3 regions of the Leisingera sp. S232 genome follow, and region 1 is predicted to be linked to each of the others. Evidence: riboswitches for the same ligand, from Rfam matches in the RefSeq annotation. Region 1 holds a riboswitch; each other region holds the start of a gene.
The links. Region 1 has a riboswitch for cobalamin ahead of ACP151_RS09535 (ABC transporter substrate-binding protein). Riboswitches for the same ligand answer to the same signal wherever they lie in the genome.

Region 1 (3,248 bases):
AATACCTCCGGTAGGGAGACCGTAAAACAAAGTCGGGGCAAGAAGCTTGCCTGTGTGTCTTTCCAAACCGGGCACACGACCTGCGCAGTTGATCTTCGCTACGTGAAAGAAGTCAGAACAGTTCCCAAGCTGGAGCAATCGTTGCTGACAGGGGGGAACGTAATTGGCACCACGAACCTGCGTGGCGTTATTCTGCCCATCATAGATTTCCGTGGTTTCATGGGCGATGAAGCAAAGTTTACCCTTGGGGCCACTGTGCCAAAGGACCGGCGGATGCTGGTGATCGAAACCGCAGAGGGACCGGTCGGGCTTATGGTGTTCTCGATTGACAGCATTCTGCCGTATTTCAAGGACGAGATCCTGCCATTTGCAAAACTGGCTCTGCCGCGCGGCGATCTGGTGGATGGGTGCCTGCTTGATAAGAACGATCAGATCGTGATGATGCTGGACCCGGCGAAACTTTCGACAGAGCCGAGCTTTCTGGCTGCGGCAAAATCCTGTCAGGAAGTGTTCCCGCCTGAAGAGGTGGATGATGAGGTCGCTGAACTGGAGGCGCGGGCCAAGCGTCGAACCTTCATCAAGTTCACTTTTGACAGGAAATTTGCTCTCGACACGTCACATGTCAGCGAAGTGATCAATCGGCCACAGGAGCTGCTTGAGCCACCGTTTTCCCTGAGCTTTGTCGAGGGCATCCTGAATTTGCGCGGCGAGTTGATCACATTGTTTAACCCCCGGCTTCTGTATGGTCTGCCACCGGCGCCAGGGCGCAATCAAAAGGTGCTGATATTCAAGCACGGTCAGCAGAAGTTCGGCATTCTGGTGGACACGGTCGATGAGATAATCATCACCACTGAAAACCGTGTCGTTGAGTTGAAATCCATGGATCAGCAAAGTACTTCCAAAAGCATCTCGGAGGATGTTACCGGCTGCTTGCAGCACTCCAACTCGGACGGTGTCTTCGAAACGATAATGATTCTGGATACCAAGGCGCTGGTGGACCGCTGTTTCCACGCCGCATAACAGCGGCTCACGGCCAAGCCGCGGATCAAAGCGCAGAGCCAGCAAAGCAGACGCCGCAGACCGGTGCCAGGGCAGGTCCCGCGCCGGTCGCTGCCCAGGGCGGTGGGGGCATCGCAGCCCGTGTTGGACATGCCATTCTTTAGGTGTTCTACCGGATGAAACCGACCGGGAGACGGAAGATTTTGATGGCCCCGAAGAACTTTTTCTTGCCGCAGCAAAGGCGATGCGCTACGCGCGTTTTGCCGGTCCCGAAAGGGCTAAGAGGGAAGCCGCGGCACCTTGGGTGCTAAACGGAACTGCCCCCGCAACTGTAGGCGGAGAGTGCTGTGCCAGGATGTCACTGGGTCTGGAAACCCGGGAAGACGGCGCAGGCAATGACACGCCAGTCAGGAGACCTGCCGGTGAAAACTGAAGCACACCGGACGGGGTTGTCCGGGGAGGTTGCCGGTAAGATGCTGCTCCGTTCCAGGTGCCGCAATGCGAGGGCTGGACCCTCAGTTTTACCGGTCAATGCCCTTTCACCCGTTCTCCGGTCATTGACACATGGAGATCGAAATCATGTATCTACGTTCCGGCCTGATGGGCCTATTTTTCATTGCTGCCGCACAGGCTGCAACTGCGGATGAAAACTTCCCGCTGACTCTGCAAAACTGCGGCGAAACTGTCACCTTCGAGGCGCCAGTTTCGTCTTCTGTAACGGTCGGCCAGGCCGCTACAGAGGTGCTTTTCGCCCTCGGGTTGGGCGACAAGGTTCTGGGCACTTCGGTTTGGTTCAATGACGTGCTGCCGGAATACGCGGAGGTAAACGCCAAGATCGACCGACTGGCCGACAACGACCCAAGTTTTGAAAGCGTGGTCGCCAAACGTCCGGGCCTGGTTGCGGCGCAATACGAATGGCATGTCGGCCCAGAAGGCGTGGTGGCCAAGCGTGAACAGTTCCACGACCTTGGCATTCCGACCTATGTGATGCCCGCTGATTGCGTTGGCAAGGACAATACCACCGGCGGCGACGGCACCCGAACGCAGATGTTCACCACCGATAGCCTCTATCAGGGCATCGAGGAGCTGGCGGCGATCTTTGGCGAGGCTGAAAAAGGTGCAGAGCTGGTTGCCGACTACAAGGCGCGCGAAGCCGCAGCGGTTGCAAAGGCGCAAGAGGTTGCGCTTACGGATGCGTCTGCCGTGTTCTGGTTCTCCTCTCCGGAAATGGAAAGCGATCCGTTTGTGGCCGGGCAGAAGGGCGCGCCGGGCTACATGATGCAGCAGCTGGGCCTGAAAAATGTCATCGAGACCGACGAGGAATGGCCGACCGTTGGCTGGGAAACTATTGCCAAGGCCAACCCTACGGTGATCGTGATTGCCCGCATGGACCGTCGCCGTTTCGCTGCGGACGACTATCAGAAGAAACTGGAGTTCCTGAACAATGACCCAGTTGCCAGCCAGATGGAGGCTGTGAAGAACGGTCATATCGTGGTGATGGACGCCCAGGCCATGGACGCCACCATCCGCGCCATCCCGGCGCTGGAGGATCTGGCCGCCGAACTCAGCGCGATCGGCAACGGCGCATGAGCGCAGCCGCCGCACTGGCCTGGCAGGGTGTCCGGGGCGCTTGCCTGGCGCTGCCGGTGCTGGCTGCGGCGGTTCTGGCAGGCGCAATGATCGGGGAAACCCCGCTTGCGCCTGATCTTGTGCTGTCTGTTATTGCCAACAAGCTGGCCGGGGCAGGCCTGCCGGTGGATCCGGTGGACCAGGGCATTATCTGGAGCTACCGGCTGCCGCGCGCGCTGGTGGCTGCGGCCTGCGGTGCGGCCTTGGCCGTCTCCGGTGTGGTGCTGCAGGCTTTGCTGCGCAACGCGCTGGCAGACCCTTATATCCTTGGAATTTCGGCAGGGGCGTCAACGGGAGCGGTTGCCGTGACGATCGCGGGTCTTGGCGGCGGCGCCCTGTCCCTCTCTTTCGGGGCTTTCAACGGGGCACTTCTTGCCTTCGGATTTGTTGCCATTCTGGCGCGGGCCGCAGGGGCAGGGAGCAGCCGCGCCGCGGCGGCTCAGATTATCCTGGCAGGCATCGCAGGTTCACAGCTGTTCAATGCACTCACGGCTTTCATCATTGCCAAATCCGCCAATGCCGATCAGGCGCGCGGCATCATGTTCTGGCTTATGGGCAACCTCAGCGGCGTTCGCTGGCCGGATGTCTGGCTGGCGGTGCCGCTGGCGCTGGCTGGCTGG
Region 2 (3,248 bases), on a different contig from region 1:
CGGTCTCGTCAAGGCCGTGGCTTTCGCGGAAGACGACGTGCATCAGTTTCTGCCTTTCCCGGCCAGCAAAACGGTGTCCCGGGGCGCAAGCCCCGGATCGCGCCCGACCCGCTCCGATGGGCGGGCGCGATTGCGCCCACCCCGGAACGGGCGCGATCCTTTCCGCTCATGAAGGTTACGGGTCAGGGGCATCAGCTTAGGCCCCCAGCTCGGCGCGGATCGCCTGTTCGTCGATATCGTCATGCTCGGCGATAACCACCAGGGCAGTCTTGCGCGGCTGCGCGCCCCAGGGCTGATCATATTGCGCGCGCAGGCGCTCACCCACGGCCTGAACCAGCATCCGCATCGGTTTTCCCTCCACCGCGACATAGCCTTTGACGCGCAGGATATTGCGTTCGCGGGCGAGTTTCACGATGGCATTCTGCAGCGATTCCGGATCGGATACTTCGCCCATTTCGACAACGATGCTTTCAAAATCGTCGTGTTCGTGGTCGTGATGGCCGTCGTGATGGCTGGGGCGGGCGTCGAGGTCGTCTTCGGCGGCCGCTTCCAGACCCAGGATAATGCGCGGGTCAATCACACCTTCGCTCATCGGCAGGATCGGCAGCTTGCGGGGGGCTTCGGCCTCGATCACTGTGCGGGCTTTTTCGACGCCTGCGTCTCCGGCCAGGTCGGCCTTGGACAGAAGCACGATGTCGGCGCAGGAAATCTGGTCTTCGAAGACTTCGCTGAGCGGGGTTTCATGGTCGATGCTGTCATCCGCTTCGCGCTGGGCCTGCACGGCGTCCAGATCGGGGGCGAACTGGCCCTTGGCAACTGCTTCGGCATCGGCCAGCGCAATCACGCCGTCGACTGTGATGCGCGAACGGATCGCGGGCCAGTCGAAGGCCTTCAGCAGCGGCTTGGGCAGGGCGAGGCCAGAGGTTTCGATCACGATGTGGTCGGGTTTTTCCGGCAGCTCCATCAGCTGTTCGATGGTGGGGATGAAGTCATCGGCCACGGTGCAGCAGATGCAGCCGTTGGCCAGTTCCATGATGTTTTCCGCCGGGCAGTTTTCATCGGCGCAGGATTTCAGGATGTCGCCGTCGACGCCGGCGGTGCCGAATTCATTCACCACAACAGCCAGCCGTTTGCCTTGCGGGTTCTGCATCAGATGGCGGATCAGCGTGGTTTTGCCCGCGCCGAGAAAGCCGGTGATGACGGTGACGGGGATCTTGTTGAGATCGCTCATGATTACTCCTCGGAAGGGAAGGCGGCCGGCGGGATGCGGGCAACGGATTGTTTGCGGAAAGCTGTGGGGCGCTCGCGCCAGGGCACAAGGCCGTCGGCGGTGGCAGCATAGGCGGCGGTGCCTGCGAGAATCTCTGGGATATGCACGTCCGGGTCCATGTCGCCGTAGACGTAGCTCCAGCGTTCCTCGCCGCCGGTCAGCAGCACGGTGCAGCTGCGCGAGCAGGCCGACAGGCATTTGACGCCGCGGAGGGTCACGCCCTCGGGCATGCCGGCCTCTTTCAGTGCATCATGCAGCAGGGTGCCCGGGCGGGTCGCCTCGGGGTCGGCACCTTCGTTCCGGCAGGTCAGGCATACGGTCAGGGTGACCGGTCCCGGGGTGCGGGCAGCATTGTCCGCCATTTCGTCAGCCATCTTCGCGTCTCCTGTCGCGGCTGGGCTTGTGGGATGGCCAGAAAGGAGCTGTCTCGTGCCAGCTCCTCAACCGGTTGCAGAACACCCCGTCTGCCCGTTGATCTCATCGTCGCTGGCAGGTCTCCCGGCTTGCGGATGCCAAGGCGCGGGGCCTTGCTGGCTATCCTGCCTTCCCGGGTGTTCTCCCAGTGGCATGGCGGCCTCATCCGGTCACGGTCGCGGGGGCGGCTGTGCTTGAGCCTTGGCAGGCCTTCACATTCCCTCTTCGCCTGTTTTCACAGGAACCAGCTGACCCCCCTTGCGCTATGGCGGGCTTCTTTGTCAAGACATGGGGGCAAACAGCTGGAGCACACCATGAGTGAAAAGTCTGAAACCGGCATCTCGGAGGATGAAGCCGCCCGTCACGCGTCCAAAATGGCCAAGAAGAAGGCCGCGCGCGACCGGATGATGAAAACCAAGGAGGGCGAGAAAGGCCTGATCATCGTCCATACCGGGCCGGGCAAGGGTAAGTCTTCGTCCGGCTTTGGCATGATTATGCGCTGTATTGCCCATGGGATGCCATCTGCGGTGGTGCAGTTCATCAAGGGCGCCTGGCAAACTGGCGAACGGACGCTGATCGAGGAAAACTTCAGCGATCTGTGTCAGTTCTATGCGATGGGGGAAGGCTTTACCTGGGAAACCCAGGACAAGGCCCGCGACATCGCTGCCGCGCAAAAAGGCTGGGAGAAGGCCAAGGAGATGATCCTGGACGAGAAAAACACCATGGTTTTGCTCGACGAGATCAATATCGCGCTGCGCTATGAGTATCTGGACCTGGATGAGGTGCTGGAGTTTCTGGTGGAGCAGAAGCCGCCGATGACGCATGTGGTGCTGACAGGCCGGAACGCCAAGGAAGAGCTGATCGAGATCGCGGATCTGGTGACTGAGATGGGCCAGATCAAGCACCCGTTCCGTGCAGGGGTGAAGGCGCAGAAAGGGGTGGAGTTCTAACCCCTTTCAGATCGCAATCTTGAGCAGGCCTGAGGTTTTGCGCTTTGCTTTGCAAATCGCCGGGGGGCGGGGGGGGGGGGGCCCGCCCCCCCCCCCCCCCCCCCCCCCCCCCCCCCCCCCCCCCCCCCCCCCCCCCCCCCCCCCCCCCCCCCCCCAACGCTTTTCAGGGAATCTCTGATTCATTGAAAAGGGGCGGGAGTGCCTCGGTCTATGATGTCCGGACTGTCATCGGGGGCGGGCTGATGATGCCGTGCGGGCGGTCTTCTCGCTGATGTAGGTATCGACCGCCGCGCGCTGTGCATCATCCAGCCGCAGGCCTAGTTTGGTGCGCCGCCACAGGTAATCTTCGCCGGAGCGTACCCATTCGCGGGCAATGGCCCAATCCAGTTCCCGCGCGGTGATGGTCGCGCCGAAGTTCCGGCCCAGGTCCTCTGCGGATTTGGCTGTGCCCAGCACGTCCCAGGACTCGGTGCCGTAGGCGCGGATCAGGCGGCGGGTCCAGTAGGGGGTGAGGAATGGATACTCCACCGCCAGCGCGCTGCGCAGCTTGTCTACATCTGCCACCGCGAAGTCGCCACCGGGCAGGGCAGCACCTGCCGTCCAGTCCGCAGGCA
Region 3 (3,248 bases), on a different contig from region 1:
GCGGTAGCCGGTCCAGACCTGATAGGGGTCATCCTCCTCCACCACGAAGTTCAGCTTTAGCCCCGGCACCCGCGACGCCATGCTTTCCAGCTGCTGACGGGCGATGATCTCGCTGGGGCGCTTGGCGCAGTTGATAAAGCAGATGTCGGGCGACTGGCCGCGGTCGAACAGATACTGGGTCATCGACAGGCTGGGCGTGATGCCGGAGCCTGCCGAGATGAACAGGAATTTGCCGTTCGGACGCTTGGGCAGAGTGAAGACACCTGCCGGACCGGAGGCCCTGAGGAACATGCCCGGTTTCAGGTGATCCAGCATCCAGCGGGTGCCGATGCTGTCGGCTTGCGCCTTCACTGTCACCGAGATCGACAAGGGTCGCGAGGGCGACGAGCTAATGGTGTAGGTCCGCCAGACAGTCTCCTGCGGCACCGGCAGTTCCAGCGTCAGGAACTGGCCCGGCTGGTATTTGAACCACGCGCCTGAGGGCGCGCGGAAGCTGAAGGTGGCAGTGTTCGGCGCCTCCGGCACAACCGAGACGCATTCCAGCATCTCGTCGTCCTTCCACGCAAGGGTTTCGTCCAGAGTTTCGAAATTGGCCTGCAGTCCCATGCGCTTACTCCGCCGCGATCAGGTGGCGCCCGGTCAGCGCGCGGGTCAGATGGTCGGCATACCAGTTGGAGAACTGAATGACGCCGCTCTCCTGCACTTCTGAATAGGGGCCGGGTTCATAGGCAGGCGTGTTGATGCCGCGCTGATTGTCCTCGACCACGATGCGGTCCTCGTCATTGGTGGCGATCCAGACCTCGGTCAGGCGCTTCAGGTCATAATCCTGCCCTTCAATCGCATCCTTATGCACCAGCCATTTGGTGGTGACTTCCGTTTTGGTCGGGCTGATCGGGGTCACCCGGAACACCAGTGAGTGATCCGGCAGGAAGTGGTTCCAGGTGGTCGGGTAGTGGAATTTCAAGAGCGTGCCTGCATCAGCAAAGGGCACCCGGCCCAGTTTCCTGGCCACAGCGGCCTTGCCGTCCATGGTATAGCTTTCCGCGCCTTCGTTCAGCGGCATCCGCGCCAAGCGGTACTGGCCGCGCGCGTCGATCTGGAACTGGGCCGGCACGCCCGCCGCCTCGATCCGGTCGAAATGCTTTTGCAGATGCGGCGGGGTCACGCCGCCCTCAACACCGGTTACGGACGGATCTTCCGGGAAGGTCCGGCACAGCGACGGGTGATTGCCGCCGCAGTGATAGCACTCGCGGTTGTTCTCCCAGACCAGCTTCCAGTTGCCTTCCTCGATGATCGAGCTTTCATAGGCGATCTTGGCATTGCCCAGGTCATGGGGCTCCAGATAGGGGCGGGCCACGGCGGCAAAGGCATCGAAATCCGGCGCCTCATCCGCCAGGCAGATATAGATCAGCCCGGCCAGGTCGCGGCAGTGCACAGGCTTCAGCCCATGCTTGGAAGCGTCAAAGTCCGGCCCCATGTCGCGCGCCCACAACAGCGAGCCGTCCAGTTCATAGGTCCACTGGTGGTAGGGGCAGACCAGCTTGGGCGAATTGCCCTTTTTCGCCTTGCAGACAACCGAGCCGCGGTGGCGGCAGGCGTTGTGGAAAGCGCGCACTTCGCCGTCGGTGCCGCGCACGATGATGACGTTGTAGGCGCCGACCTGATGGGTCACGAAGTTGCCGGCCTTGGGAACCTCGCAGGCGGGAATGGCGAACAGCCATTCGCGGTAGAAGATCTGACGCATGTCCAGATCCAGCACGCCCGGATCGGTATAGAACGCCTGCTCCAGGGAATAGTTTTTCTGACGGGCCACCAGTTTGGCCAGAATTTCGCTGTCGTGAAGCATCTGCTTCTCTCCTTTGCCGCATCCCCGCGGCGTCTTGGCTAGGGTGCAGGCATAGAAAGAGAGATTGCAGACCACGCGCCTGCAATCGCCCTGCCGCCGCCCGCGGTTGACGTTTTCGGGACAAGGCTGGTTTCCGGACTGTCCCGGGGCCGCTTGGCGGCGGGGCCTGGCACCTTCCCGAAGCCGCGGCTTCAGTGGTCATTGCCATGCCTTGCCCGGGGTCACCGTTGCGGGGGCAGTGCCGGAGTTTCACCAGCTTCCCAATTCTCCGCCCCGAAAGGCGGCACCTTGCTGATACGGAAAGTGCCTTATTCGCGCGCCGCAAGCGGAGACAAATCCGACCCGCAAAAACCGGAAAAAGACATGCATGTTTGCTATGCCGAGCGGGTCGGAAATGTCCGGAATCTCAAACCGGCACTCGCCGGTCTGTTTGCGGCAAGCCCTTATCTTTCATGCGATTACGCAGAAAACGCATCCGAATCGATTCGAGAGTTTAACTGCGCAGCCAAGAAAAAGGCCGCCTCAGCGGCGGCCCTTGCTCATTTCGATTTCCAGGTATCCAGCCAGCGGCGGAACCGGCCCTTGCGTTCGGCAATCGCATCGCCCGCCGCATAAAGACTGTCCTCGGCGCTTTCGATCATCGGATCGATCCGGGCCTGACGGAACCGGCGCCAGCGCACATAGATCGCCCACAATAGCGCCGCCAGCAGCACCAGGAAGATGATCGTGAACCAATTGGTCGGCTTGTCGTCCGGCCCCGCCACAGGCTTGATTGTCACCGCGTTGGGGAAAATCGACAGGAACTGGTTGCGCCAGCCGTAGTGCATGACGGACACCCACTCTGGCGCGTCCTTGGTCGAGACCGCGTCATTGGCATCCGTATAAAGGTTCGCCGTGTCGAATTTGAAATAGGGCGGCCAGTTCCAGCCGGTATCCTCGTTGCGGTAGACGATCGGGTCGCCATTCGGCCGCACACCTTGAATGAACTGCACATCGCGGTTCAGCAGCGTGGCCGACTGGTCGTCCGGCTTGGACCAGAAAATGCGTGTCCAGTCGTTCAGCTCCTGCCGTTCTTCATAGGTGTTGACGATGCGCACCACGTCATATTGCGGCAGCGTGTAGTGCAGGAAGGCGCCAAGCAGCACCCAGAAAGAAATCAGGAAAGCCCATTTGATGAAACGCATGGGATAGACCTCACATGAAGTTAATGACGTAGATCAGGAGCGCCAGCGCCCCCAGCGGGATGATATAGACCAAGAGGATCAGCTTGCGCCGGAACGAGGTGTCGTATTGTTTCAGCCCCCGCTGGATGAAGGCCGCGCGGTCGCCGGTCAACCCCCTCTCTTTCCAGTGCCGCTTGAGCTTTAGCCGCCGCATCTCGCGCGAGTAAAGCGAGACCGCG

Region 2: linked by a shared signal. The riboswitch ahead of ACP151_RS06930 (DUF1636 family protein) and the one ahead of ACP151_RS09535 (ABC transporter substrate-binding protein) in region 1 are both predicted to bind cobalamin.
Region 3: linked by a shared signal. The riboswitch ahead of ACP151_RS18135 (aromatic ring-hydroxylating oxygenase subunit alpha) and the one ahead of ACP151_RS09535 (ABC transporter substrate-binding protein) in region 1 are both predicted to bind cobalamin.

What each region holds. Positions count from the first base shown of each region.
Region 1 is NZ_JBNAFX010000011.1:87,510-90,757, reverse strand. Features, by position in the region: gene ACP151_RS09540 (chemotaxis protein CheW) at 1-1,020, shown strand, start outside; cobalamin riboswitch at 1,247-1,437, shown strand; gene ACP151_RS09535 (ABC transporter substrate-binding protein) at 1,579-2,589, shown strand; gene ACP151_RS09530 (FecCD family ABC transporter permease) at 2,586-3,248, shown strand, end outside.
Region 2 is NZ_JBNAFX010000006.1:128,285-131,532, forward strand. Features, by position in the region: gene cobN (cobaltochelatase subunit CobN) at 1-43, opposite strand, end outside; gene cobW (cobalamin biosynthesis protein CobW) at 197-1,231, opposite strand; gene ACP151_RS06930 (DUF1636 family protein) at 1,234-1,644, opposite strand; cobalamin riboswitch at 1,742-1,946, opposite strand; gene cobO (cob(I)yrinic acid a,c-diamide adenosyltransferase) at 1,999-2,634, shown strand; gene glpD (glycerol-3-phosphate dehydrogenase) at 2,860-3,248, opposite strand, start outside.
Region 3 is NZ_JBNAFX010000038.1:20,991-24,238, forward strand. Features, by position in the region: gene ACP151_RS18130 (2Fe-2S iron-sulfur cluster-binding protein) at 1-606, opposite strand, end outside; gene ACP151_RS18135 (aromatic ring-hydroxylating oxygenase subunit alpha) at 611-1,846, opposite strand; cobalamin riboswitch at 1,954-2,152, opposite strand; gene ACP151_RS18140 (DUF1523 family protein) at 2,386-3,030, opposite strand; gene ACP151_RS18145 (hypothetical protein) at 3,041-3,248, opposite strand, start outside.